Regions from separate parts of the Bradyrhizobium ontarionense genome, predicted to be linked through region 3. Evidence: riboswitches for the same ligand, from Rfam matches in the RefSeq annotation. Region 3 holds a riboswitch; each other region holds the start of a gene.
What was found. Region 3 has a riboswitch for cobalamin ahead of LQG66_RS36965 (DUF1636 domain-containing protein). Riboswitches for the same ligand answer to the same signal wherever they lie in the genome.
Positions count from the first base shown of each region.

Region 1: another riboswitch for cobalamin. It lies ahead of LQG66_RS25730 (ribonucleoside-diphosphate reductase subunit alpha); the one in region 3 lies ahead of LQG66_RS36965 (DUF1636 domain-containing protein).
Region 2: another riboswitch for cobalamin. It lies ahead of LQG66_RS25720 (TonB-dependent receptor domain-containing protein); the one in region 3 lies ahead of LQG66_RS36965 (DUF1636 domain-containing protein).
Region 4: another riboswitch for cobalamin. It lies ahead of LQG66_RS33385 (TonB-dependent receptor plug domain-containing protein); the one in region 3 lies ahead of LQG66_RS36965 (DUF1636 domain-containing protein).

Region 1 is NZ_CP088156.1:5,824,048-5,831,204, forward strand. Features, by position in the region: gene LQG66_RS25730 (ribonucleoside-diphosphate reductase subunit alpha) at 1-2,337, opposite strand, end outside; cobalamin riboswitch at 2,457-2,672, opposite strand; gene LQG66_RS25735 (hypothetical protein) at 2,702-3,232, opposite strand; gene LQG66_RS25740 (short-chain fatty acyl-CoA regulator family protein) at 3,257-4,678, opposite strand; gene LQG66_RS25745 (acyl-CoA thioesterase) at 4,839-5,270, shown strand; gene LQG66_RS25750 (MmgE/PrpD family protein) at 5,267-6,781, shown strand; gene prpC (bifunctional 2-methylcitrate synthase/citrate synthase) at 6,824-7,157, shown strand, end outside.
Region 2 is NZ_CP088156.1:5,815,719-5,822,875, reverse strand. Features, by position in the region: gene LQG66_RS25725 (ribonucleotide-diphosphate reductase subunit beta) at 1-585, shown strand, start outside; cobalamin riboswitch at 1,218-1,435, shown strand; gene LQG66_RS25720 (TonB-dependent receptor domain-containing protein) at 1,549-3,630, shown strand; gene LQG66_RS25715 (DUF6925 family protein) at 3,661-4,659, shown strand; gene LQG66_RS25710 (hypothetical protein) at 4,723-5,304, shown strand; partial or broken gene LQG66_RS25705 (IS66 family transposase) at 5,332-5,604, shown strand; gene LQG66_RS25695 (hypothetical protein) at 5,893-6,297, opposite strand; gene LQG66_RS25690 (TonB-dependent siderophore receptor) at 6,688-7,157, shown strand, end outside.
Region 3 is NZ_CP088156.1:8,381,745-8,388,901, reverse strand. Features, by position in the region: gene cobN (cobaltochelatase subunit CobN) at 1-2,967, opposite strand, end outside; gene cobW (cobalamin biosynthesis protein CobW) at 2,977-4,014, opposite strand; gene LQG66_RS36965 (DUF1636 domain-containing protein) at 4,011-4,430, opposite strand; cobalamin riboswitch at 4,635-4,826, opposite strand; gene cobU (bifunctional adenosylcobinamide kinase/adenosylcobinamide-phosphate guanylyltransferase) at 4,874-5,410, shown strand; gene cobO (cob(I)yrinic acid a,c-diamide adenosyltransferase) at 5,432-6,040, shown strand; gene LQG66_RS36950 (cobyric acid synthase) at 6,044-7,157, shown strand, end outside.
Region 4 is NZ_CP088156.1:7,603,299-7,610,455, reverse strand. Features, by position in the region: gene LQG66_RS33410 (DUF2336 domain-containing protein) at 1-727, shown strand, start outside; gene LQG66_RS33405 (hypothetical protein) at 1,124-1,783, opposite strand; gene LQG66_RS33400 (histidine phosphatase family protein) at 1,780-2,355, opposite strand; gene LQG66_RS33395 (CbtA family protein) at 2,377-3,147, opposite strand; gene LQG66_RS33390 (CbtB domain-containing protein) at 3,215-3,424, opposite strand; cobalamin riboswitch at 3,642-3,858, shown strand; gene LQG66_RS33385 (TonB-dependent receptor plug domain-containing protein) at 4,047-6,050, shown strand; gene LQG66_RS33380 (hypothetical protein) at 6,126-6,701, shown strand; partial or broken gene LQG66_RS33375 (ketol-acid reductoisomerase) at 7,023-7,157, opposite strand, start outside.

The DNA of each region.
Region 1 (7,157 bases), 2.6 Mb from region 3:
GCAAATGTTCGAAATGGTCGCGGTCGGTGCGATCGCCATGACGTTGGAGTTGCGCATGCCCGAAGTCGTGACCTTCTTGCGAAGGCTGTCCCAGTCGAGCGTTGCTGAGCGATCCATCTCGACGCCGCCACGCGCCTCGGCGAGCAGCTCGATCGAATCGAACGGCAAGATGCCCTTGGACCACAGCGAACCGTCGAACGATGGGTAGCGGCCGCGTTCGGCGGCGAGATCGGACGACGCTGCGATTGCGCAATAGCTGATCGCCTCCATGCTGCTGTCGGCGAACGTGACCGCCGCTTCGGAGGCAATCGGAATCCGCATCGCGTGCAGTGCGTCCTGGAAACCCATCAGGCCGAGACCGACCGGCCGGTGACGAAGATTGGAGCGGCGTGCCTCGGGGATGGTGTAGAAGTTGATGTCGATGACGTTGTCGAGCATCCGCACGGCAGTCTTCACCGTCCGCTGCAGCTTGCCGAAATTGAGGCCGTCGGCCGTGACGTGGGCGAGCAGATTGATCGAGCCGAGATTGCAGACGGCCACCTCGTCGTGGGAGGTATTGAGCGTGATCTCCGTGCAGAGGTTCGACGAATGCACCACGCCTGCGTGCTGCTGCGGCGAGCGCAGATTGCAGGGATCCTTGAAGATGATCCAGGGGTGGCCGGTCTCGAACAGCATGGTCAGCATGCGCCGCCACAGATCGGCGGCCCGGACGGTCTTGAACACCCTGAGCTCGCCGCGTGCGGCCTTGGCTTCATAGGCCGCATAGCGCTCGGCAAAGGCCTTGCCCGTCAGGTCATGCAAATCGGCCGCTTCGTCGGGCGAGAACAAGGTCCATTCCCGGTCCTCGGCAACGCGCTGCATGAACAGGTCCGGCACCCAGTTGGCGGTGTTCATGTCGTGGGTGCGGCGGCGGTCGTCGCCCGTGTTCTTGCGCAGATCGAGGAACTCCTCGATGTCGACGTGCCAGGTCTCGAGATAGGCGCAGACCGCGCCCTTGCGCTTGCCGCCCTGGTTGACCGCGATCGCGGTGTCGTTGGCTACCTTCAGGAAAGGGATGATGCCCTGGCTCTCGCCATTCGTGCCCTTGATGTGCGCTCCGAGCCCGCGGACCGGCGTCCAGTCGTTGCCGAGTCCGCCGGAATACTTCGCGAGCAGGGCATTGTCCTTGATCGATTTGAAGATGCCGTCGAGGTCGTCGGATACGGTGGTCAGGAAGCAGGACGATAATTGTGGGCGTAGCGTCCCGGCGTTGAACAGCGTCGGCGTCGACGCCATGAAGTCGAACGATGACAGCAGATCGTAGAATTCGATCGCACGCGCCTCGCGGTCGATCTCGCGGAGCGCGAGGCCCATGGCGACGCGCATGAAGAAGGCCTGCGGCAGCTCGATCCGCTTGCCACGCTCGTGCAGGAAATAGCGGTCATACAGGGTCTGCAGGCCGAGGAACTGAAACTTGAGGTCGCGTTCCGGCTTCAGGGCAGCCGCGATCCTGTCGAGGTCGAAGCGGGCGAGTTCGGGATCGAGCAGCTCGGCAGCAATACCGGTCTTCACATAGGCCGGGAAATACTCACCGTAGCGGGTCGTCATGTCGGCCTGCGACGCAGAGGTGGCAACGCCGTGGACATGAGAGAGCACCTCACCGCGCAATTTGTCGAGCAGCAGGCGGGCGCTGACATAGGCGTAGTTGGGCTCCTGCTCGACCAGGGTCCGTGCGGCCATGATCGGCGCGAGTGCCAATTCGTCGTGAGTGATGCCGTCGTAGAGATTGCGGGTCGTCTCGGCGAGGACCGGCGCAGCCGATACGCCGTCGAGACCGGAGCATGCCTCGTTGATGATCAGCTCCAGCCGGCGGCGGTCGAGCCTGGCGCGCGATCCGTCGGCCAGCGTGACGCGCAGCACCGGCTCCGCGGCTTGCGTCCGCTCGGCGGCGACGTCTGCGGCCCGCTTGCGTGAACGCTCCTCGCGGTACAGCACATAGGCGCGTGCAACCTTGTGGTGCTCGCTGCGCATCAGCGCGAGCTCGACCTGATCCTGCACGTCCTCGATGTGGAAGGTTCGGCCGTCGCCGGCGCGGCGCATCAACGCCGAGACGACCTCGGCGGTCAGCTGCTCGACACTTTCATGCACCCGGCGCGATGCAACCGCGCTGTTGCCCTCCACGGCGAGGAAAGCCTTGGTCATTGCCACCGAGATCTTGGTGGCGTCGAATGGAGTGACCTTGCCGTTGCGGCGGATGATCTGCATGCCGGGCGCGCTTTGCGCGGCAGCCGGCGGGTCGGAACGCAATTGGATGATGGATGCGGAATCGCTGTCGGCGAAGGTCGAGCTGAGTGACATCAAGGGCCCCGTGATGCGCAGTTTGCATTTGGACGGGGCAGACAGGGGCGCAGCAGCGCACCGCGCGGCGAAACGCCGAACGATGCCGTGCCAGCGACCGCCGGGACACCCCGCCCGTGGACGTTCAGGTTGTCGCGGCAGGTCTCCTGGCTCGCAGGTCATCGCTCGCCTCCCGCCTTCCCGGCGCGGTTGCGCCAGTGACGTCATTCGGAGGCAGCTCGCTGCTGACAGTTGCGGGGGCAGCGCCGGAATTCCACCTGTCAAAGTGGTTCACCGGCTTCCCTCTTAGCCACCACATCTTGCGAAGCAGTGGAACCGTGACGTCCATATGTGGTGATATTCGATGCGGAGTGTCAACGATTCGTTAGCGGCCCTGGAAAGATTCGCTGTGGAGGGGACGCGGTTCCGTGCCCGCATCGGCGCGCCGCCACGCCGCGACCTGATCGGGGCGCGCGGCCAGGCTGCGGATGACCTCTGGGGCGTAGATGGGAAGGCTCACCTGCTTCTTGCCTTGACTGAAGAAAGACTGCCCGGCGCTTGGCAAGCGACCGTCCTTCGACCAGCGCCGTCGTTCGGCCCCTGAAATCGAGAGAATCTGTTCCACGGTCTTGGCGGACAGAGGCTGCTGCTGCAACAGGCCGAGCCGTTCCTCGACGACCGCGCAGAGCGACAGGATCTCGGCTTCTGTCGCACGCGGGCACGCGATCGAGACACCGGATGCAGTATCTTGCACCACGCAATCGAGCTTCTGTCGAAAGATCGAGCGCATCAGCCGCAGGGCTGTGTTCGCTTTCTTGGTGCTGCCCGAGGTCAGCTGCTGCGAGGGGGAGAACTCGACCGTGCGCAAGGACGCCACTTTGGACGTATCGAGGTAACGATCACGCTCTGCACTCATGCACGTGTCATCGGGCTGACGATGTCATCTGGCTGAACTTGCATATGGCGCAAAGGACGATTGCCTTTCGTCGATGACCAGCGGGCGCCCAAGCGGCGGAAAGGCGCGCTGTGGGCAGTTCGCACGTTCGCACACCTTGCATCCGGTGCCAATGGGAGTGGCTGACGCAGCATTGTCGACGTTCAATTCGCTTGCATAGACGATTTCGGGGGCGTGCCTGACGTCGCATCCCAGGGCGACGGCGAACGTCTTGTTCAGCGAGCCATAGCCGCCCCTTCGGTGTGTGACCGTGCGCGCGATCCAGAGATAGGTTCGCTCGTCCGGCATCCGCGCGAGTTGCGTAAGAATGCGCCCCGGACTGGCGAACGCCTCGTAGACGTTCCACAACGGACAGGTTCCGCCGATTCGCGAGAAATGGAAGTCCGTCGCCGACTGGCGTTTCGAGATGTTACCGGCGCGATCGACCCTGATGAAGAAGAAGGGAACGCCGCGCGCCCCGCGACGCTGCAGCGTGCTCAGACGATGGCAGATCGTCTCGAAGCCGACGCCGAACTCATCGCCGAGAAGCTCGATGTCATAGCGCAGTCTCCTCGCCTCGGCGAGGAAGCGGCCGTAGGGCATGATCAATGCTCCTGCGAAATAGTTGGCGAGGCCGATGCGGGCGAGCACGCTCGTCTCGGCGTTCCTGAAACTGCCGCCTTCGACGAGCGCCATGAGCTCGCGGTCGAGCGACAGCATGGCGATCTGTGTTGCAAGCTGGAACGCCTGCTGCCCGGGCTCCAGCAGACGTGATAGATGCAGCGTCTTTGCTTTCGGATCGAAGCGGCGGTGCGACCCCGTCGATGATCCGTCGATCGCGACCGTGACGCCGTGACTGGCGCGCAGATGCTCGCTGAGAATGGCCGGCGTCACCATTCCCGTCGGGGTGAGGGCTTGCGCCATGTGCTCGGCGGCATCATCGAGCTCTGCGATGTGATTGTGCCGCGCATAGAAGAAGTCGCGGACCTCCTCGTAGGGCGTCGACGGCAGGATTACGGTCTCCGCTTGGCGGTCTTCACCCAGCCGCGCTGCCATCGCCGCTGCTCGTTCGATCGCTTGACGGTGCTTGCTGTTGAGGGTGACGAGCGCGCGACCGATCGCCGGCATGTTTGCGGCCAGCTCCCGCAGCTCCGCCGTGGAGATCGTCTCGCCGATCTGCGGATCGGACAGGACCTCGCGCAGGTCGGCAATCAAGCGCGTCTCGTCATCTTCCGAGAACAGCTGAATATCGACGCCGAACGCTGCGTTCAGCTTGAGCAGAACCGGGATCGTCAGTGGACGCTGATTGTTCTCGAGTTGATTGAGATAGCTCAGCGAGATGCCGATGGCCGATGCAAGCGCCTGCTGGGTCAGCCGGCGCTCTTCGCGCAGCCGCTTCAAGCGTACTCCCATATAGGCTTTCTTCATCGGGCTCTCCGCAAGTCTTATCGCAAGTCTCTTCGCAAGCTTCGCTGAATTGCGCGAGGAGCTTCGCAAAGCTTTGCCATTTCAGCACTAGGCGCGTGTCTCGCGTTGCAGATATTGCGAACACCGAACCAACTTGCAAGAGCACCCGGACGCCTCATCGATGCAAGTCCTTCTTCAGCCTACCTCCAGCGCGGCCGAACCGACCCGCTTCGTCGAGATCGTCTTTCCCGAGCAGGCCAATCACTACGGCACGCTGTTTGGTGGCGCGGCGCTGAGTCTGATGGGGAAGGCGGCGTTCGTTGCCGCGACCCGCCGGGCACGCCGTGCGGTGGTGATGGCTGCATCTGACCGTGTGCAATTCCATGAACCGGTTCGCGTGGGAGAGCTCGTCGAGCTGACTGCCCACGTCGAGCGCATCGGACGCTCGTCGATGACCGTCGTCGTTGAAGTCGTCGCGGAAACGCTGGTGACGGGCTCGCGGCGAGTCGCCATGCGCGGCTCCTTCGAGATGGTTGCCGTCGATGCCGCGGGACGTCCGACGCCCATCGATGTCCCAGCCCCAGACGAGATCGAAAGGAATTTGTCGTCGTGAAGTCGCACAAGGTCAGGACCCACAAATCGTCAGAGAACTTGCCGCGCGCAGATCAGCTGGCCTGGAAGATTGCCGAGGTCGCGGCTGATCCGGTTGCAGTGGAACCCGCAATCATCGAGATGATCGGCAATCGCATCATCGACAATGCGGCCGTCGCTGCTGCGTCGCTGGCGCGCCGTCCGGTTGCGAGCGCGCGAGCGCAGTCCATCGCCCATCCTCTCAAGCCGGGCGCGACGGTTTTCGGTCTGCCCCAACGGCAGCGCCTCTCACCGGAGTGGGCGGCCTGGGCAAATGGTGTCGCCGTGCGCGAGCTGGATTTTCACGATACTTTCCTCGCCGCCGACTATTCGCATCCCGGCGACAACATTCCGCCGATCCTCGCCGTGGCGCAGCATTGCGGCCTTGACGGTGCGGCGCTCGTGCGCGGCGTGGCGACCGGCTATGAAATCCAGGTCGATCTCGTCAAGGGGATCTGCCTGCATGAGCACAAGATCGATCACATCGCCCATCTTGGCCCGTCGGCGGCGGCGGGAATCGGCGCGCTGCTCAGGCTCCCGGCCGAAACGATCTACCAAGCCGTGCAGCAGGCGCTTCACGTCACCACCACGACCCGGCAGTCGCGCAAGGGCGAGATATCGAGCTGGAAAGCCTATGCGCCCGCGTTCGCAGGCAAGATGGCGATCGAGGCGGTCGACCGCGTGATGCGCGGCGAAGGTGCGCCGTCGCCGGCCTGGGAAGGGGAGGACGGGTTCATTGCGTATCTGCTGTCCGGGCCAAAGGCGGAGTACAGCGTCGCGCTCCCGGAAAAGGGCGAGCCCAAGCACGCGATTCTCGACACCTATACCAAGGAACACTCGGCCGAATATCAGAGCCAGGCGCTCATCGATCTTGCGCGGCGAATGGGACCGAGAATTGGAGATCTCAACAGGATCGAGAGCATCGTGATCCACACCAGCCATCACACCCACTACGTGATCGGGACGGGCGCGAATGATCCGCAGAAGATGGACCCGAATGCAAGCCGCGAGACGCTCGACCATTCGATCATGTACATCTTCGCGGTCGCGCTCGAGGACGGTGGTTGGCATCACGCGAGATCCTATGCGCCGGAGCGAGCCAACCGCCCCGAGACCATCGCGCTGTGGCACAAGATCTCGACATCAGAAGATCCGCAATGGACGAGGCGCTACCACAGTCACGATCCGAAGCAGAAGGCGTTCGGCGGGCGCGTGGTCGTAACGCTCGATGACGGATCGATCATCGAGGACGAGATCGCGGTGGCCGATGCCCATCCACTTGGTGCCAGGCCGTTTGCCCGTGCCCAATATGTCGACAAGTTCAGGCAGCTCGCGGCCGGCGTCGTCCATGCTGCCGAGCAGGATCGATTCCTTGCTCTCGTGGAGCGTCTGCCGGAGCTGTCGGCACAGGATGTCGCGTCGCTCACATTCTCGGTCGACCCGGAGAAGCTCGGAGACAGCCGCGCACGGGGAATCTTCGACTGGGCGTCCTGAGACAGGGGCCAGCGAACGACAAGACGAACGAACGGAGGATCCATGGCAGAACAATCGACGACGCCGGCCACGCCGGCGCGCAAGAAATCGGTCGCGCTCTCCGGCGTCGTGGCCGGCAACACCGCTCTTTGTACGGTCGGTCGCACCGGCAATGACCTGCACTATCGGGGGTATGACATCCTCGACATCGCCGAGACCTGCGAGTTCGAGGAGATCGCGCATCTGCTCGTCCATGGCAGTCTGCCGACGCCGGCCGAGCTCGCGGGCTACAAAGCCAAGCTGAAGAGCCTGCGCGGCCTGCCGTCCGCCGTGCGCGCGGCGCTGGAGACCTTGCCGGCCGCTTCCCACCCGATGGATGTGATGCGCAGCGGCGTCT
Region 2 (7,157 bases), 2.6 Mb from region 3:
GCGGCCTGGGCGCTGAAGCACACGCAGCACCTCGACGACCCCACCTTCAGGACCGGAACGCCGGAGCATGACCAGGCCTTCCTGCGCGATCTCGTCGCGTTCTATGTCGTGTTCGAAGGCATGTGGTTCTACACCGGCTTCGCGCAGATCCTGTCGCTCGGCCGCCGCAACAAAATGGTCGGCATCGCCGAGCAGTACCAGTACATCCTACGCGACGAGAGCATCCATTTGAACTTCGGCATCGACGTCATCAACCAGATCAAGATCGAAAATCCGCATCTGTGGACCCCTGACTTCCAGGAGGAACTGCGCGGCATGCTGCGGGAGGCAGCCGAGCTCGAGGCCGCCTACGGGCGTGATACGATGCCCCGCGGCTTTCTGGGACTGAATGCAGCGCTATGCGAGCAGTACATGCACTTCATCACCAATCGCCGCTGCGCCCAGATCGGACTGCCGCCCGTGTTTGCGGAGGCAGAGAACCCGTTTCCATGGATGTCGGAGGCGATGGATCTGAAGAAGGAGAAGAACTTCTTCGAGACGCGCGTGATCGAGTACCAGAATGGCGGCGCGCTGAGCTGGGACTAGACCGCATCGCCAGGAACGTCGATGACATGATGCCGGGATCCGCAATGGATCCCGGCACATTCGACGCAGAGCAAGTGATCTATCAGACCAATGTTGCGGCCGGCCCGGCCGGTCGCATCCATGCATGAGCCAGTGATCCATCACCGCTAAATAAGCGGCCGTTGTCGGCGTCTTCAGGCCTCTCACCAGCAGCCAGCAACTGCCGGCTGCGAGGACGAGGACGGTGAGACAGGTCAGGATGGTCGGCGCATGGAAAGGCGCCACGGCCCACTCCGGCTCGATGATCACGCCGCTGCCGAATGCTCCGCTGCTGTTGGAGCACAGAGTTGCAAATGCCGGGTCCGCGGCAATGTCGGCCGCGATCCGGGCGCTGCACCCCGGCTCGGGAACGTCCGTTCGATCTGGACACTGACGGCGGGACTGCTCGGACGGCATTCGCCGCCGTTATGGCCGGGCATCGTCGATAAATCGATAGCCGAACGCGGGTTGCCTCGTTGCGCCGTGCCTCGCTTCGCGAGTCGCTCGCAGAAGTCATCCCGGCCGGAGAGACGACATGGTTGTCACGCTTGAGCAACAGTGCAGGTTAGACATCCGTATACCCGATCGACCGATTGACTCGAACTTTGACAAACTCTTAACATGAACGCGACGGTGCCCCCTAACAGGGGCTCAAAAGGGAATGCGGTGCCGGACAAGTCTCGCAGGAGACATGATCGAAGGCCGCAGCTGCCCCCGCAACTGTAAGCGGCGAATCTCGCGCCAGATGCCACTGGGAAATCTCGGTCCCGGGAAGGCGGCGTGGAGGTGACGACCCGCGAGCCAGGAGACCTGCCGTCAGCCGTGGTCACACGCGAAGATGCCGGTCGGGGCGTTTATTGGCATCGTTTCTGCGCCGGATAGTATTATCTGGTGTGGGACCTCGTTCGCGGTGACGTGCCACTGACGTCATGCCCAGGGTCCCTCGTGTTCTCTTTTCTGTCTATCGCCCGGCGCGAACGCGCCGGCCTGTTGTCGTCGACCGCTCTTTTCGCTCTCGCCGCTTTCGGGGCAGCCCCGGCGAATGCCCAGCAGTCCGCCTCTCCCAACCTGCTGCCGCCCGTCGAGGTCGACCCGCCGCGGGTGACGCCACGACCAAAACCCGTCGTGCAGCGCGCGACGCAGACGCCGCGGGTACGGCCGCCACAGCCTATGCCCTCACAGGCCCCAGTTGCCACGTCGGCACCGGCTAACGCACAACTCGTCGTCAGCCCGACCGGCATCGTGACGCCGGCCGCCAACGTGGCGAACGCGATTTCGGTGGTCACGGAGAAGGACATCGCCACGCAGCAGTTACGCAGCGTGCCAGACATCCTCGCCACCATTCCCGGATTGAACGTCGTGCAGACCGGCGGCCCTGGTGGCCAGAGCTCGGTCTTCACCCGCGGGACCAACTCCAATCACACCACGATCCTGATCGACGGCATCGACGTCGGTGACGTCACCAATGCCAATGGCGCCTTCGACTTCGCCCATTTGCTGACCTCGGACATCCAGCAGTTCGAGGTGCTCAGGGGCCCACAGAGCGGCCTCTATGGCTCCGATGCGATCGGCGGCGTGATCTCGGTCGTCACGCGCAAGGGCGATGGCCCGGCGCGAGCGACGGCCTCGATCGAGGCCGGCTCGTTCCAGACCTTCAACCAGTCGGCCGGCGTCAGCGGCTCGCAGGACAATGTGAACTACGCGGTCAATGTCGCGCATCTCCATGCCGGCGACATCCCCGTAACGCCGCAGCAGCTGCTGCCGGCAGGACAGAAGGCGATCGGCAACGCCTACGACAACGTTACCGCCTCGACCAAATTCGGGATCGACCTCAACGAGGCCTGGACGCTGAATTCGGTGATCCGCTACACCGACGCCACCCTGCTGTTCACTGGCGATGGCGGCTTTCCCAGCGTCCCGAACGCGGCCCAGAGCACCCATACCGTGCACCAGTTCGCGACGCGCCAAGAAGCGGTGTGGTCGCTGCTCGACGGCCGGATCAGGAACTATTTCGGCGTCAACTATGTGAACAACCGGACGTCCGACCTCACGGCGGGCGATCCGATTGCCGCGATCTCGACCGGTGAGCGTATCAAATACGACTGGCACGCGGTCACCGAGCTCGCTCCGCACAACAACTTCATCGTCGGTCTCGAGCAGCAGACCGACCGGCTGCGGACGACGGGTCTTGCGGCCGAGAACGGCAACAAGGCCGGTTTCATCGAGCTGCAGAGCGAGTTCGCAAAGCGCGTGTTCGTGGTCGCGAGCCTGCGCAACGACGTCAACGATCAATTCGGCGGCCACGGCACCTATCGGATTGCGCCGGCCGTCATCCTGCCGTTCACCGAGACCAAGCTGAAGGCGAGCTACGGCACCGGTTTCAAGGCGCCGACCTTGAGCCAGCTCTACCAGGACTTCCCGGCCTTCAACTTCTTCGCCAACCCGAACCTCAAGCCGGAGCAGAGCACCGGCTATGATGCGGGATTCGAGCAGCCGCTGTTCGAAGAACGCTTCCGGTTTGGTACGACCTACTTCCACAACAGCATCACGAACCTGATCAACTTCAACGACACGTTCACCTCCTACGCCAATGTCGGGCTCGCCACCACCGAGGGCACCGAGAGCTTCGTGGCGGCGAGGCTGACGGACCGGCTGTCGCTGCGTGCGGACTACACGTTCACCCGCGCGGTCGACGCGACGACGGGTCTGCAGCTGCTGCGACGACCGAAGGAGAAATGGAGCGCAACGGCGGTCTGGACGCCGCTTGATGCGTTGACCGTCTCGGCCACGCTGCTGCATGTCAGCGACTGGCTCGACGTCAGCCGCGACGGCATGACCTCAGGCCTCGTCGCGTCCGGCTACACCCTCGTGAACCTGCGCGGCGACTACGCGCTATCCGACCAGATCAAGCTGTTCGGCCGCATCGATAACCTCTTCAACCGGCACTACCAGAATCCGACCGGCTTCCTGGCTCCGGGCCTTGGCGTGTTCGGCGGCATCCGGGTGGCAAGTTATGGGGCGCAATAGGACAATGACGTAACGACGGAGAGCAACGACATGGTGCCGATTGATCAGCTTCGCGACTTTCTCGCCGATGTCGAGACCGGCTGGAGCCTCGGAACCTTCGGTGCGATCGGTGAGTTCACGCGCGATGCCGGGGAGCTGGTCGAGCTTATCGATGATTCCGGCATGATCGGCGCGGTGACGGCGCGAGGCGGCATCTGCTTCCGCGCCCATGCCGAACTTCGTCTGATCGCATCGGAGCTGCCGACGCGCAGCGACTGGAGCCATCGCGTGGCGCTTTGCCTGCCGCGCAACGCCTGCGCCATGGGCCAGCGGACCGGCATCACCGATCTAGGTCCTGACCGTGATGCTCTGCGTCCGGAGGACAGGGACGCCGTCCTGTTCGATCTCGGCCTGTCGACGCTGCAGGTCGACGTCTGTGTCCGCAGCCGGGATCCGGAAGTGATCGCCGCCCTGCGCCGGCACGCCGGCGCATCGCTGTTCGCCCCCGACGACGAGCTGATGCAGGTGATGCTCGCGGCGAGCCCGCACCGCGTCTTCATCAGCCGCATCGGCCGGGCCGAGATCTTCCAGCCAATCCCGCCGCCGGGCGGCCGCAGCCCGGACGGGCCGCACACCCACATCCTGCCGAAGCTGCTCGCCCATCGCCGCACCCACGCCGCGACCGAGCCGCTGCCGGACGGCTGGATTCCCTGCGCCCACGCCTATCCGCCGCATCCGCTGCGCGACCCGCTCCGCCAACCACGGCCGTTCGTCGCCGGTCATCTCGCCGCTTTCCAGCACCTGCTGGATCGCTACGGCGATCCGCGCCTTCTGGCGCTGAAGCGCGACGTCACAGCGCATGTGGTGGCGAACCGGCCTCCCTCAGCAGCCGACTCGCCCGGCGATCGCATCGCGCGTGCGACAGCGCGCGTGACCTTGCGTCAGCTGCAGGCCTCCGGCGTGGAATCGGCAACACTGCGGGCCTGGCTGGGAGCGCTCGACCGCCCCGATCATGGCGAGGAGGCCGACACCGCGGAGATTCCACACTGACAGCCCAAACGGCTGTTGCTCTCGTCGCGAATACACTACGATCAACCCCAGAGGAGACAACCCATGGCTCTCGACATCACGACATCTCCGGCGGAGGCCCGCCTCACGCCCGTTCCGCGGCAGCATGCTGCCGCCTTCTGCTTCTTGCTGCTGGTGGCCGCCTGCGCCCTGGCGAGCTTCGCCTTTGCCTGCGCCACGCCGTTCGCGGCCTTTGCAGTGATCGCCGCTGCCATGCTGCCGCTGCGATCAGCGCTGGCTGCCGTGGTCGGCGCCTGGCTGGTCAACCAGGGCATCGGCTTCGGCGCCCTTCATTATCCTGTCGATGCGAATACGCTCGCCTGGGGCGTTGCGATCGGCGTGGCCGCGCTGGCCGCCACCTTCGTGGCCCGCGTCGTCCTGCAACGATCCCGTGCTCTACCGCTACCGGCCGCACTGCCCTTGATGCTTCTTGCCGCTTACGCGACCTACGAGCTGGCACTGCTCGCTGTCACCCCTGTTCTCGGCGGCGCCGGTAGCTTCACGCTTGCGATCGTCGCCCGCCTCGGGCTGACCAGCGCCGCCTGGCTGGTCGGACTCGTCGCCGTCTGCGAGATCGTCCGTCTTCTCGCTCCGTTCAAATCGAACCGGGCTTTGATACAGAAATAACGCCACACTCGGCTCAATACGCAAACCTTGACATCGGAAATCATCAGATGCCGATCAATCTCAGATCGGCATCTCGGTGGTCTGCCTCAACGTCGCTCGACCCAGCGACGCCCCTTCCGACACGCAATGACCTGCCACCGAAATTTCACCCAGCGCCGTTTAGAGTCCAAGTCCGGCAAGAGCGAAACCGTCAAGGCGATGGACTACAGCCTCAAGCGCTGGGCGGTGTTCACGCGCTTCATCGACGACGGCCGACTGTGCATGACCAACAATGCTGCCGAACGCGAACTGCGCGCCGTGCGACGCTCGGCGAATACTGCAGTTAAGCGTCAATCGGCTCGATATGCGTCGTGGAAAGGCGAGCCCATAGACGCCGAGCGAGGGAGATCCTGGCCCGTAACATGCGAATGTCGCGAGCGGCCCAGGGTATTAGCCAGGAGACGCTGTGAAACGACGCTGAAATCAACCGGACCTACGTCAGTTCGGTAGAGCGCTGTGAACGGAATGTGTCGATCGACAACATCGAAAAGATCGCCAAGGCATTAAAGATCGAAGTTTGGAAGTTGCTGAAGCCAGATTTGCTGGATTCTAGCGCTTCGTATTCTCGCAAGCTGATTTGCTTGCGTAGACACTTCTCGACGTCGAACGCATGACCGTTGATAGTTTGCTGGCGCCGTCACTGTCGACGGCCGGATCGTCGGCGGCGATCTGCACGGCATCTTCCGGGGCGACGAATTCCGGTCGGCCTGGTTGTGGCAGGCCTGCGCCGCGACCTCGGGCCTGGGTTCGAACGCTGCATCGAACGACGCGATCGAGGCGCTGGCGGATCATTGCGAAAGCGACCTCGACCTGGATGTACTGCTTGCGTTGGTTTGGTGAAGGTAAGCAAACGCCGAGCTGCAGATTGCCGCCTGCGACAGTCGTCGTGGTGGAGGCATGGGCGTGGTGGAGTGAGCACGGCTCTGAAAAATGCGGCCGGATGCGGATCGTCACCTGCCGCCACGGCCGAACCGACCCGCTCTGACAATCGGCCGCACAGCTCATCCGATAGCGAGGTGTTGATCTCGCTTCTTGAGTGCGAAAAACCGAGCACCCGCTCGAGCTAAGCCACCTTGCGACTCCGTATGATCTTTTGTTAAAAACGTCATACATTTGGAATGGGGGTGTGAGTTGAGCGGAGCTGAGGGGCGTATCGTAGGACGTGGCGCATCGCGTGGTCGTGGATCTTTGCATCCGGCGAGCAGCCGTTTCGGGCAGGCTGAGCCTTCGCTATGCACTGGATTCGGGCGACCGCTGCGCTCGGTCGGAATGGCTTCGGTTTGTCTTGCCGCTCTATGCACCTGTTGCGCGGGCGGCGCGTCGGCGCAGACGAGTCTGCCGGAGGTGACCGTCGATGCGCCCGTGGCGCGTCAGAAGCTCCAATCGCAACGCTCTGCCCAGTCGACCAGGGCGACCCAACGGCGCACGGCACGAGCGCCGCGTCAAAACGCTCCGTCCGCCGCGCCCAATCCGACCGTTTCCGATGTGCGCCCGGCGGCGGTCGAACGTGGCAATGGTCCCGTCGACGGCTATCGCGCCACCCGCACCACCAGCGGCACGAAGACCGATACTCCGCTGAAAGATATCCCGCAGGAAATCGTGGTCGTGCCCCGGCAGGTGCTCGACGATCGGAATGCGACCACCGCCGCCGGCGCGCTGGACGTCGTCGGCGGTGTGACCCGAGGCAACAATTTCGGCGGCCTCAACAACTACGAGTTCAACATCCGCGGCTTTCCGACCCGCAACGCCGCCAAGAACGGTATCTCGGCGGTTCGCCGCTACGAGCCGGACGACGCCGCCAATGTCGAGCGCGT
Region 3 (7,157 bases):
GCCGGCGAAATCGGCCACCTCCTCACCGTCGAGCAGGTCGCGCTCACGGTCGTCCTGCGGATGCACCAGCGCATCGGCGGCCCGGACGCGTTCGCGGAACGTATCGGAGGCAGGCACTCCGTCATGCACCCCGCCAAAGCTGTAACCTGTGCTTTCGAGATAGGCTTCGCCGAGCTGCGACCGGCTCTCCCAGTGCATCCCGAGCGCGAGGTCGGCAGCGACGGCGCCGTAGCTGCCGGGCGCGCCACCGAATACGCGCGCGAGACTGTCGCCGCGGCGTCGCGCTGCCGCCAGGGGATTGTCGGCATCGTCCTCATCGAGCGCAGCCACCGTCTGCACGGCAAGGTCGAACAGCGCGATCTGGCTCTCGAACAGATCGCGAAACAGCCCCGAGATTCTCAGCGTCACGTCGATGCGCGGGCGGTCGAGCACGGCCTGCGGCAGCACGTCGATGCCGGTGACGCGGTTGGAATTGAAGTCCCAGCGTGGCCTCGCACCAAGATAGGCGAACGCCTGGGCCAGATCGTCACCACCGGTGCGCAGCGATGCGGAGGCCCAGAGATCCAGCACCAGCGCATGCGGGTAGTCGCCGTGATCCTGCAGATAGCGACGGATCACCTCGTCGGCCGCACGCACGCCGACCAGCGCGGCCGTGCGCGTGGGGATCGCGCGTGGATCGATCGCGGTCAGATTGCGTCCCGTCGGCAGCACGTCGAGCCGCCCGCGGCTCGGCGCGCCGGCGGGTCCGGCAGCCACCCGTCGGCCGTCGAGGGCCGCGAGCAGCGCGCTGCGCTCAGCCGTTGCGCTCGCCTCGATCCGCACTGCGATCTGCGAGCGATCGATGGCCTCGCCGCCCTGCATTGACACCGCCGAAATCGCATCGGTGAGCAGATCGATCGCGGTCGCATCGGGAGCCCGGCCGAACACGTGCAGACGATCGCGCACCGCCAGTTCCTTGATGTCGCACAATTGCGCATCGAGCTGCGCGATCGCCTCGCGTCCGCTCATGGTCCGGTCGAGACCGCAATCCGCAGCGAGGCCGTTCCGCCAGGCTCGCGCGACGATCTCGTCCTCCAGCAGCATCATGCGCCGCTTGTCGAGCCCGTCGGCCTCGGCATATTCCTCGACCAGGCCTTCCAGCTCGAGCAGCGGACCATGCAGCCCGGCCTGCGACAGCGGCGGAGTCAGATGTCCGAGCGTCAGCGCCGACAATCGGCGCTTGGCCTGCATCGCCTCGCCGGGATTGTTGACGATGAACGGATAGATCACCGGCAGCGGGCCGAGCACGGCCTCCGGCCAGCAATTGCGGGACAGCGCCAGCGCCTTGCCCGGCAGCCATTCCAGCGTGCCATGCGCGCCGAGATGGATCAGAGCGTCGATCCGCTCGGCCTCGCGCAGATGCGCGTAGAGCGCCACATAGGCATGCCGCGGCGGCACCGTCGTGTCGTGATAGCCGGACTTGCGATCGGCGCGGCTGCCGCGGTCGGGCTGCAGCAGGATCGAGAGCTTTCCGGCCCGCAACACGGGGTAGCGGAATGCACCGTCGCGACACGCCGGATCGGCGTCCGCCGTCCCCCAACTCTCCTGCAAGGCGCGCTGCAGATCATCCGGCAGCAGCGCAAACGTCCGCTGATAGCTCGCGAGCGGCACGATGAGTTCATCCGCCCCGTCCCGCAGCAACGCTTCGACATCCCGAGCGGCTGGAGGCGCGCCTCCAACGTCGTATCCTGCGCCTGCCAGCAGCCCCGCGATGCTCGCCACGCTCTCGCTTGTGTCGAGACCGACCGCATAGCCGCGGCGTCCGCCGCGCGCGGGATAGTCGGACAGCATCAGCGCGATGCGCCGCTCCGCGGCCGGCAGCGCCCGCAGCCGGCCCCACCGCGCGGCAAGCTGCGCGACATAGGCGATGCGATCGGCCTGCGGCACATACCGTGCAACGCCGAACTGCAGGCGTTCATCTGCCGCCGTCTCACCCTTGAAGGCGATCGGCCGCGCCAGCAGACGGCCATCGAGCTCGGGCAGCACGACGTTCATGGCGAGATCCGTCGGCGACAAGCCGCGGGACGAGGAGGCCCAGGCCTCTTCGGTGCTCTGCGCCTGCACGATCTGCAGCACCGGCACGTCGGCGAGGTCGAGCACGCTGGTACCGTCGTCGCGCAAGGCGGAGAATGCGGTGGCGTTCAGGATGATCGAGACACGCCGTTGCCTGATCAACTGCGCCAGCGGCGCGGCAATGCCGGGATCCTTCAGGCTGGTCACCGCAACGGCCACCGCCGCGAGCCCTTCACGCTCGACCGCAGCCATCAGCTCGGCGATCCCTGCGGTGTCGGCCGCCAGCAGGCTGGCGCGGTAGAACACGACCAGCGCGGTCGGCCGCCCGTCGTCCGATCGGCAGAGATCGTCGATCGCGACGGCTCCGCGATCCGGCACGAAGCCGACGATCGAGCCGATCGCCACCGGCTCGGCAAAACGCGTGTCACGACCGAGCAGCGCAGCGAGATAACGCAGCGCCTCGCGCGCATTGCCGACGCCGCCCTCGTGCAGATAGCCGTAGAGCCGCGTCGTCGTCTCCGGCGGCAATGTCGACAACGCATCGAGCCGTTCGTCGGCGCGGTCATCGCCCGGCAGCGCCGCGAACAGGATGCCGCGGCTCCGGCAGACGGCAGCGAGACGCTCCAGCCCGTAGCGCCAGTAGTCGAGCCCGCCGAGACAGCGCACGACGACGGCGCGCGCGCCGAGCACGACGCGGTCGATATAGAGATCGACCGACATCGGGTGCTTCAGCCGTTTCAGGCTCGCAAGCCGCAGGCTCGGCAGCTCGGCTGAAGATGCCGTCCAGGCCTCGGCCAGGGCGGACAGGTCGCTGTCGGAGAACGACAGCACCACGACCTCGGCAGGCGACTGCGCAAGATCCACGGCCTGTTCGAGGTCGTCGATATCAGCGCCGGATGTCGCCAGGAGATGCATCGGCCTCGCCTAGCCCGCGATCAGGCTCTTGATCGCAGCGGCATCGAGGCCGCGCTCACCGATGACCACCAGGCGCCCCTGCCGCGCTTCACCGGCGCGCCACGGCCGCTCGAACTGATGCTGGATGCGGCTGCCAACGGCCTGCACCAGCAGACGCAGCGGCTTGCCCGCGACCTCCACGAAGCCCTTCACCCGGAGCACGTCATGGGCATCGACAGCCGCCGCGATGCGATCGACGAGCGCATCCGGCGAGGCCTGCGCCGGCACGTCGAGCACGAAGCTCTCGAAATCATCGTGATCGTGCTCGGCCTCATTGTCGTGATGCGACGGTCGCGCCGCGAGATCGTCCTCCGCGGCGGCACCGAGCCCGAGCAGCACCGAGGCCGACAGCCGGCCGTGCTCGGTCGCGATCACCTTGACGGCGCGCTGCACCTTCGCCGTGATCTCCGACGCGACATGCTTGCGCTGCTCGTCGCTCATCAGGTCGCTCTTGTTCATCACGACGAGGTCGGCGCAGAGCAGCTGATCCTCGTAGACCTCCTCGAGCGGATTGTCGTGATCGAGCGAATCGTCCGCGGCGCGCTGCGCGGCAAGCGCCACGGGATCGTCGGCAAAGCGCCCCGCCATCACGGCGGGCCCGTCGACGACCGCCACGACACCGTCGACGGTGACGCGCGTCGCAATCTCGGGCCAGTTGAACGCCTGCACCAGCGGCTTGGGCAGCGCCAGCCCGGACGTCTCGATCACGATGTGCTCGGGCGGCTCCTTCTGATCGAGAAGGCTGCGAAGCGCCGGCACGAAATCATCGGCGACCGTGCAGCACAGGCAGCCGTTCGAGAGTTCGACGATGCGATCCTCCGGGCAATCCGGCACGCCGCAGCCTTTGAGGATGTCGCCGTCGATGCCGACATCGCCGAACTCGTTGACGATGATGGCGAGCCGCCGTCCGTTCGCGGTCTCGATCAGGTTGCGCACGAGCGTGGTCTTGCCGGCCCCGAGAAAGCCGGTCACGATGGTGCAAGGCGTCTTGGCGAACGACTTCGTCATGGCAGCGGTGCCTCTTGTGTCCGACTTGGAGCGGGCGTTGCCGGCACGCGCGCGATGGTGTTTTTTCTGATGTATTCGGGACGTTCCCGCCACGCGGGCAGGCCCGCCTCGTGCTGCTGGTGCAGCCGTGCGAAGGCCAGCACGTCCTCGGCATGCACGTCCGGATCGAGCGCGCCGAGCACATAGGTCCATTTGCCGGGCGCAGTCACGGCGACCGTACAGGCACGATTACAGTTCGACAGGCATTCGACCGGGACGACCGTGACGGCGGGCCGCAGCTCCGATGGCACCGCTTCGATGGCCGCGAGCAACCGGGCTCCGGCGCGCGGCTGATCATCCGATGCGTTTTCGCCCGCCTGGGCACGACAGGTGATGCAGACGAACAACGTCGTCTCGCTCTTCGCTGATGCGGACATCAATCAGGCGATCACGCCAAGGGCTTTGATCACACGGGCTTTGATCACAGGAGCTTTGATCATCCGAGAAGGATTGCACTGCATGGCCGTCTCCGTCGCTTCCGGACCCCAGAAGAGTTCCGTAAAATGCGCTGCACCCGACGGCATCCCGCCCATCCCGGCGGGATCAAAACCAGCATCGCGACTCCCCGCGCGACGGGTCGGCCAACAGCAATGTCGACGGCAGGTCTCCTGGCTCTCGGGTCGCCGCGTGAGACCGCCTTCCCGGTTTCCCAGTGGCTTTTTGGCCTCACACTCGCCGATTACAGTTGCGGGGGCAGCCACGGCCTTGGGTGTGATCCCGCACCGTGTTCCCTAAATCTCTCCTTTCGGAGAACCGTCATCTGTTAGATACGGATCGAGCCGAAGCCCGTCAATCGGAATCCTGGAGCCGTCCCGGAGCCATGCCCCCCGCCCTCCCGCATCCTGCCCTCCCGCGCCTGACCCTGGTGCTCGGCGGCGCGCGCTCGGGCAAGAGCCGCCACGCCGAGGCCCTCGTGACCGCCTGCGCCCCGCCCTGGATCTACATCGCGACCGCGCAGGCGTTCGACGACGAAATGAAGGACCGAATCGCGCAGCACAAGGGACGCCGCGCCGAGGGATGGCAGACGCTGGAGACCACGCATGATCTCGCAGGCCTGGTCCGTGCACAGGCAAATTCGAGCGTGCCGATGCTGATCGATTGCCTGACGCTCTGGCTCAGCAATGTGATGCTCGCCGACATGAACGTTCCGGCACGATGTGCCGAGCTGATCGAGGCGCTCGCGATGGCGCGCGGTCCCATCGTCGCCGTATCCAACGAGGTTGGTCTCGGCATCGTGCCGGACAATGCGCTTGCCCGCGCGTTCCGCGATGCCCAGGGCCGACTGAACCAGGACGTCGCGGCCGTTGCGGATCGCGTGATCCTGATGGCCGCGGGTCTGCCGCTGACCTTGAAATGATGGTGAGATGAGGACATGCCGATGACCGAGAACGCCGACGATGCGCGCCATAAGACCAAGATGGAGAACCGCAAGGCCGTCCAGGATGCCGAAGTCGCGTCGAAGTCGATCGAAAAGGGCCTGCTGATCGTCCACACCGGCAAGGGCAAGGGCAAGTCGACGGCGGCCTGGGGCCTGATGCTGCGCGCCCTCGGCCGCGGCTTTCGCATCGGCGTCGTGCAGTTCGGCAAGGGCGCCTGGGAGACCGGCGAGCGCAAGGCGATCGCAGCCTTCGGCGACCAGGTGTCGTGGCACACGCTCGGCGAAGGCTTCACCTGGGAAACCCAGGATCGCGCACGCGATGTCGCCGCCGCCGAGAAGGCCTGGGCCAAGGCCCTGGAGTTGATGGCCGATCCCTCGATCGGGCTGGTGATCCTCGACGAGCTCAACATTGCGCTGCGCTACGACCATCTGCCGATCGCCGACGTCGTCGCAAGTCTGTCGGCGCGACGCCCCGATCTGCACGTCGTCGTCACCGGGCGCAACGCCAAGCCCCAACTGATCGAAGCCGCCGACCTCGTCACCGAGATGGGGCTCGTGAAGCATCACTTCGCCGCCGGCGTGAAGGCGCAGGAAGGCATCGAGTTCTAGATCATGCCCGCGCGCGCCATCATGTTCCAGGGCACCGGCTCCGACGTCGGCAAATCGCTGATCGTCGCGGGCCTCGCGCGCGCGCTGACCTTGCGCGGCCTGCGGGTGGCGCCGTTCAAGCCGCAGAACATGTCGAATAATGCCGCCGTCACCGCCGATGGCGGTGAGATCGGCCGCGCCCAGGCGCTGCAGGCGCGCGCGGCGCGGCGGCCGACCTCGGTCCACATGAACCCGGTGCTGCTGAAGCCGCAAAGCGACATCGGCTCGCAGGTCGTGGTGCAGGGCCGCGTCATCGGCCACGCCAAGGCATCCGCCTATCAGGCGATGAAGCCGCGATTGATGGCTGCGGTGCTGGACAGCTTTCATCACCTGGCTGCCGATGCCGACATCATGCTCGTCGAAGGCGCGGGCTCGGCGTCGGAGATCAACCTGCGCGCCGGCGACATCGCCAACATGGGCTTCGCGCAAGCAACCCAAACTCCGGTCGTGTTGATCGGCGACATCGATCGCGGCGGCGTCATCGCGAGCCTCGTCGGCACCAAGGCGGTGCTCGCGCCGGACGACGCCGCGCTCATCGCGGGCTTCCTCGTCAACAAGTTCCGCGGCGATCCCGCCTTGTTTGCCTCGGGCATGACCGAGATTGCGGCACGGACGCAGTGGGCGTCGCTCGGCCTCATCCCGCATTTCGCCGACGCCAGACGTCTGCCGGCCGAGGATGCCCTCGGCCTGCCTGAACACGGATCCGCCGGAGGGCATCGGACGAAGGTCATCGTGCTCGCCTACCCCCGCATCTCCAATTTCGACGAATTCGACCCGCTTCGATTGGAGGATGGAATCGATCTGCAATTCCTGCGGCCGGGCACGCCGATCCCGGGCGATGCTGGAATCGTGATCCTGCCGGGCTCGAAGGCGACCATCGCCGATCTCGCCGCCTTGCGCGAGGCCGGCTGGGATATCGATCTCGCTGCACATCTGCGCCGGCACGGCCGCGTGCTCGGCATCTGCGGCGGCTATCAGATGCTGGGCCGCAGGATCAGCGATCCTGACGGACGCGAAGGTGCACCGGGCTCGGTGGCTGGGCTCGGTCTGCTCGATGTCGAAACGACGCTGACGCCGG
Region 4 (7,157 bases), 780 kb from region 3:
GATGGCGATCTCCAGCCGCCAGCATTTGACCGAGGCGGTGACCGACATCATCGTCGACCGCGGCGAGCGCCAGGTCATCCGCAAGCTCGCCAACAACCAGACGGCGCGCTTCTCCGAGACCGGCTATTCCGGGATGATGGCGCATGCGGAGAACGACGACGAGCTGAGCGAGATCATCGGGCTGCGCGTCGACCTGCCCAACAAGCACCTGCGCGACCTGCTGCGCCGCGCCACCGACGCCGTCCGCGCCAAGCTGATGTCCTCAGCGCCGCCGGCGCTGCAGCAGGAGATCAAGAAGGTCCTCAAGGCGATCGCAGACGTCGCGCGCAGCGATGGCGGCCTGATCGGGCGCGACTTCACGCTCGCCGAGGAGGCCGTGAAGCGCATGAAAGGGCTCAACGAGCTCAACGACCCCGCGATCGGCCACTTCGCCGAGACCCGCCGCTTCGGCGAGATCGCCGCCGCCCTCGGCCTGCTCAACAACGTGCCGACCGAGATGATGGCCAAGGTGCTGGAAGGTCCGCGCACCGACATCGTGCTGATCCCCTGCCGGGCGGCCAGCCTCACCTGGTCGGCGGTCGAGAAGATTCTCGTCCATCGGCCGATCAAGCACGCCATCGACACCGACACGCTCAAGCTCGCCGAGCGCGACTATGGGCGGCTGTCGCTCGACACCGCCCAGCGCACCTTGCGGTTCTGGATGGTGCACAACAGGGTCGAGAAGTGAGCGGGCCGGCGGCCGGCGTGAGACGGTGGTGCATAGATCTACGTGAGACGTGATCAAGCTGCGGTCGCGAAGCGATGAATTTGCCGCTTGCGCGGTGCTAACTAACCTCTCCCCGCTTGCGGGGGCGCGACGAGCTTCGCTCGCGCTGAGAGGTCGGATTGCATCGAAGATGCAATCCGGGTGAGGGGGTACAGGTCTAACCACTCGCACTTTCTGTGCGTCTGCCCCTCACCCCAACCCTCTCTCGTAAGAACGGGGAGGGGGAGCCTACTGTCCACGCCGCGATTGCTCGACTCTCACACGGATCACGGCTCTCTGCATCAAAGCACCAAATCCCACCTACAGATCTCGCCGCTCCAGCGTAGCCCCTCCACTCGGACGAACGCGCCGTCCGAGCTAAGCGGCTCCGGACGAAGTCCGGCGATGGGCCGCCGGAAAGCAGCGCGACAGCAGCCAGGCGCCTGCGACGGCGAGACCCAGCAGGGACAGACAGGTCAATACGGTCGGACCATGAGACGGCGCCAGCCGCCACTCCGGCCCGACGATCACACCGCTGTCGAACGTCTCGCTGCTGTTCGAGCACAGCGCGGCGAAGATCGGATCTGCGGCAATGTCCGCCGCGATCCGGGCTTCGAGCGCCTTCGCTGCGGACTGATCGCCCGGCATCGTGGCCATATGCGCCAGCAGCGCACGCGTTCCGGCCACGTAGGCATGGGAGCACTCGTTGAACGGGCTCGCCTCGTCCGTGAGACTGCCGGGGACGAGGCCCCACAGGCAGGCGAAATATTGCAGGCTGACGAAGCCCGCGAGCCGGCGCAAGGTCGGATCGGTTCGGACCTGACGCTGCGCCAGATCGAGGATGTCAGATCGATAACGCGCAACCACCAGCATCTCGCCATGGCCGATCGCCGGAACGGCAACTCCGATCAGCGCGCCGTCCGCTGGCCGCGGATGATGCGCACGGGCCGGCGCCGCGACCATGATGATCGCGGCCGCGACGATGAGGCAGCACAGCGCTCGGCGCGCGATTGCACGGCACCGGCTGCGCGCCGTCATCGGTCGTCCTTCAACGGGAAGAGGGCTGCGAGCGTCCAATGCCCGTCGACGCCGGACAACCTCGCTCGCGCCAGCGGCGCGACGTCGATGCGCCGGAAAGCCTGCGGGCCCACCCCGAGCACATGCGCGATCGCCGCACGCATCACCAGCGCGTGCGTGACCGCAAGGACCGAGCCATCGACGGCGAGCAGACCCTCCATCCATTCGCCGACGCGCGCCATCACGTCCATGAAGGACTCGCCGCCATGCGGAGCCGCACGGGGATTCTGCAGCCAGTCGGCGACGGCGTCCGGCGCCTCCGCCTGGACCTCAGCGAGAGATCGTCCCGCCCAGCGGCCGAAATCGCAGTCACGAAGTGCAGGCTCCGGCTTGGCTTGCAGCGCCAGGCCTGCGGCGGTCTCAGCGGCGCAGCGCGCCGGGCTGCGCAGCACGACGTCACACGAAGGCAGCCGGCCGGCCAGCCTGACGAGGCTGTCTCGTCCGCGCGAATCGAGCGGCTCGTCGGCCGCGAAGGCAACGGCAGCCGTCGACGAGGTCGCGGCCGAGCAGATGAGATGCAGGCGTGTCGTCATGCCCGCCGACACCGAAGCCGTTCAAGCGCGCGCGCCATGCTGCGCCATCTGACGCTCGGCGAAGACGCCGAACAACAGCCCGAGCGTCGCCCACATGATCGCCTGTCCGCCGAAAGACGCGAGGCGGAACTGCCAGAGCACGGCAGCCGGAAAGCCATCAGGCACCTCGTCCACGTTCGGCAGCGCGAAGCCAACTCCGCTCATGAGAACGATATAGATCCCCGCCGCAATCAGCGCCGCATTCCACGCGCCGACACGCGAAACCAGGCGGATGCGCAACATGCCCGCGGCGACCATCGCGGCGAGCGAGATCAGGATCATCGCGAAATACAGGCTGGTCCGCATCCCAATCGTTTCGGCCAGTCCGACCGACGGGGGATTGGCCGGGTATTTGAGCATGGGCGTCACGTAAACGGCGATGAAGCCGGCCGCGGCGAGCAACGCCGAGCTGGCCCGCGCACCAAGATCGGCCATGCGGCGGTAGGCAAGCGCAAATGCCAACGCAAACAGGCCGCCGAACGCCGTGCTGTAGACGACAACGCCGGTCAACAGTCCGACACCGGCCTGGACGGGCCGGCTGACGAGCTCGGGTTCGGCCGCCGCGACTGGCGCAGGCTGGCCTTTGGCCGCGGCCTCTTCCGCCCCGGCTTTGGCCTTCGCCTCATCCAGCGTGGTCTCGAAGGCAATCGCGCGCTCGACGGATGATTCGCCGGCCAGCTTGAGAAAGCCGAAGGAAAGAAGTGCGGCGACCAAGCCGGCCAGCATTCCACGCAGGAGCAATCGCCCCGTCATCGATCGTCTCTTACAGATGCGCCGTCCGCGCCGTCACGACGGGCGTGCAACAGGCGGCTCCGACCGTTCAGTGGCAGGGGAACCCGAGCAGATGCCGTCCGTCATGGACGAATTCGTGGACGTACGTGCTGCTGAACAGGGCGGCCGCGCCCTCCTCGACGCCGACGAAATAGATGCCGAGAGCGAGCATCAGGCCGCCGAAGATCGCCCACGGCAGAATCTCGCGCACGGGAATGGCTGTGGGCAGAGTGACTGGAAGGGACGTCGCTGTTGCCACGATGAAGCTCCTTATATTGCCGTTCGGCTCGCCGAGGCCGCACCAAGCGGCGCGCCAACGCGAAAACGATGTCTGGTAACATTATAACCGCGATCTCCGACGGACCGATAGTCGAAAGTGATCCGCATCCCCGGCAAGACCGGCGTGATGCTTCGGCAACAATCGCCGCCGGTCGTGGGAAAGCCCGAGGGATCGATTGACTCCGACTTCGGCCGGCTTCTACGCTGGCGGCGACGGTGCCCCCACCGGGGCTCAAAAGGGAATGCGGTGACGGACGGATCCCCCACGCGGGATCATCCGAAGGCCGCAGCTGCCCCCGCAACTGTAAGCGGCGAATCTCGCGTCATAGGCCACTGGGAAATCTCGGTCCCGGGAAGGCGACGTCGAGGTACTGACCCGCGAGCCAGGAGACCTGCCGTCAGCCGTGGTCACACGCGAGGATGCCGGTCGGGGCGTTTATTGGCATCGTTTTCACGCCGGGCTTCATTGGCCGGTGTGAGACCTCGTTCGCGGTGACGTGCCACTGACGTCATGCCGAGGTTCCCTCGTGTTCTCATTGCTATCTGTCGCCCGGCGCCATCGCGCCGGTTTGTTGTCGTCCAGCGTCCTGTTCTCCATCGCCATGTTCGGCGCGGCTCCGGCCACCGCCCAGCAATCCGCCTCCCCCAACCTGCTGCCCCCGGTCGAGGTCGACGCGCCACGTAAGCCGCCAGGCCCGAAGCCGGCTATGCAGCGCGGGGTACAGACGTCGCGAGCACGCCCATCGCAGCCAGCGGCCTCGCAGGCCCCCGTTGCCCCCGCCCAGGCCAACGCACAACTCGTCGTCAGTCCGACCGGCATCGTGACGCCAGCCGCCCATGTGGCGAACGCGATCACGGTCGTCACGGCTAAGGACATCGCCACGCAGCAGTTCCGCGGGGTGCCCGACATCCTCGCCACCATTCCCGGATTGAACGTCGTGCGGACCGGCGGTCCTGGTGGCCAAAGCTCGGTCTTCACGCGCGGGACCAACGCCAATCACACCAAGATCCTGATCGACGGCATCGAGGTCGGCGACGTCACCAGCGCCAACGGCGCGTTCGACTTCGCCCACCTGCTGACCTCGGACATCCAGCAGATCGAGGTGCTCAGGGGACCGCAGAGCGGCCTCTATGGCTCGGATGCGATCGGCGGCGTCATCTCGGTGATCACCCGCAAGGGCGATGGACCGGCGCGCGCGACCGCCTCGATCGAGACCGGATCGTATCAGACCTTCAACCAGTCGGCCGGGGTCAGCGGCGCGCAGGACAATGTCAACTACGCCGTCAATGTCGCGCATCTCCATGCCGGCGACATTCCGGTCACGCCGCAGCAGTTGCTCCCGGCCGGGCAGAAGGCGATCGGCGACGCCTACGACAACGTCACCGCCTCGAGCAAATTCGGCATCGACCTCAACGAGGCCTGGACGCTGAATTCGGTGGTCCGCGTCACCGACGCGACGTTGCTGTTCACCGGCGACGGCGGCTTTCCCAGCGTCCCGAACGCGGCCCAGAGCACCCATGTCGTGCACCAGCTCGCCACGCGCGAGGAAGCCGTATGGTCACTGCTCGACGGTCGCATCAAGAACTATTTCGCCGTCAACACCGTCAACAACCGGACGTGCGATCTCGCGGCCGGCGATCCCGTCGCCGCAGTCTCGACCGGCGAGCACATCAAATACGACTGGCACGCGGTGACCGAGCTCGCTCCGCACAACAACGTCATCGTCGGGCTCGAGCAGCAGACCGACCGCCTGCGGACCACGGGCCTCACCGCCGAGAACGGCAACAAGGCCGGCTTCATCGAGCTGCAGACAGAGTTCGCAAGCCGCATGTTCCTGGTCGCGAGCCTGCGCAACGACGTCAACGATCGGTTCGGCGGACATGGCACCTATCGGATCGCGCCGGCCGTGATCCTGCCGGTCACGGAGACCAAGCTGAAGGCCAGCTATGGCACCGGCTTCAAGGCGCCGACCTTGAGCCAGCTCTATCAGGACTTTGTCGCGTTCAACTTCTTCGCCAATCCGAACCTCAGGCCCGAGGAGAGCACCGGGTACGACGCGGGCTTCGAGCAGCCGCTGTTCGAGGACCGCGTTCGCTTCGGCACGACCTACTTCCACAACAGCATCACCAACCTGATCAATTTCAACGCGACCTTCACCTCCTACGCCAATGTCGGGCTCGCCACCACCGAAGGCACCGAGAGCTTCGTGACGGCGCGGCTCACGGACCGGATCTCGCTGCGCGCGGACTACACGTTCACCCGCGCGATCGACGCAACCACCGGCCAGCAGCTGCTGCGCCGTCCCAAGGAAAAATGGAGCGCAACGGCGGTGTGGAGGCCTGTCGATGCGCTCACCGTATCGGCCACCGTACTGCGCATCGGCAATTGGCCCGACGTCAGCCGCGACGGCATGACCACCGGACTCGTGGCACCCGGCTATACGGTCGTGAACCTGCGCGGCGACTACGCGGTCTCCGATCAGGTCAAGCTGTTCGGCCGCATCGATAATCTCTTCAACCGCCACACCCAGAACCCGACCGGCTTCCTGGCGCCGGGACTCGGCGTGTTCGGCGGCATCCGGGTGGCAAGCTACGGGGTGGAGTGAACGCTCCCGCCCGGCCAGTGAACCGCTGTCATCGACATCCCGAATGAACTACCATCAACCCGAAGGAGACGACCCATGGCTCTCGACATCATGACATCCCCCGCGCAGGCCCGCCTCACGCCCGTGCCGCAGCGGCTTGCCCCAGCGTTCTGCCTTATGCTGCTGACCGCAGCCTGCGCGCTGGCGAGTTTCGTGTTCGCCTGCGCGACGCCGTTTGCGGCCTTCGCGGTCACAGCGGCTGCCATGCTGCCGCTGCGCACGGCGCTGCCGGCCGTGCTCGGCGCCTGGCTGGTCAACCAGGGCATCGGCTTCGGCGCCCTGCACTATCCGGTCGACGCCAGCACGCTGGCCTGGGGCGCCGTGATCGGCGCTGCCGCGCTCGGTGCCACGATCGTCGCGCGCATTACGCTGGCGAGCTTGCGCGCAGCGCCGGCGCCAGTCGCGTTTGCCGTCGCGCTCATCGCTGCCTACGCCGCCTATGAGATGGTGCTGCTCGCTGCCACGCCCGTGCTCGGCGGCGCCGCGAGCTTCACGGTCGCGATCGTCGCGCGCCTCGGGCTGACCAGCGCGGCCTGGCTGGTCGGGCTCGCCGCCACCTGTGAGATCGTCCGTCTGCTCACGCCGCTCATGTCGCGCCGCGCGATGTCCTGACCGGACCAGCGTCAGCGAGTGAGAGGGTCGCCACCTCCTCGTTCTCCGCTGTCGTCCCCGCGAACGCGGGGCCCCATACCGCGTGATGTGAGTTGGCGGAAACAAGTCCGAGTCACCACCGTTCGTCACCACGAACGACGGTGGTTATGGGTCCCCGCGTTCGCGGGGACGACAGTGTTGTTTGTCGCAAGCAGCCGGGCTGAACCACGCGGCTTCGCCAGCAGTGAGAAAAGAGCCTCCGCCCGACAAGGACGGAGGCTTTCGATTGAGCTCCAGGTCGAGACCGCACGACCCGCAGTCTCGACCAGCCATCACGACCAATCAGTTCTTGCTCTTGTCGACCAGCGCGCCCTTCTTGATCCAGGGCATCATGTCGCGCAGGCGGGCGCCGACTTCCTCGATCGGGTGCTGGGCAAGCTTGGCGCGGGTCGCCTTGAACGAGGTCTGGTTGACCTC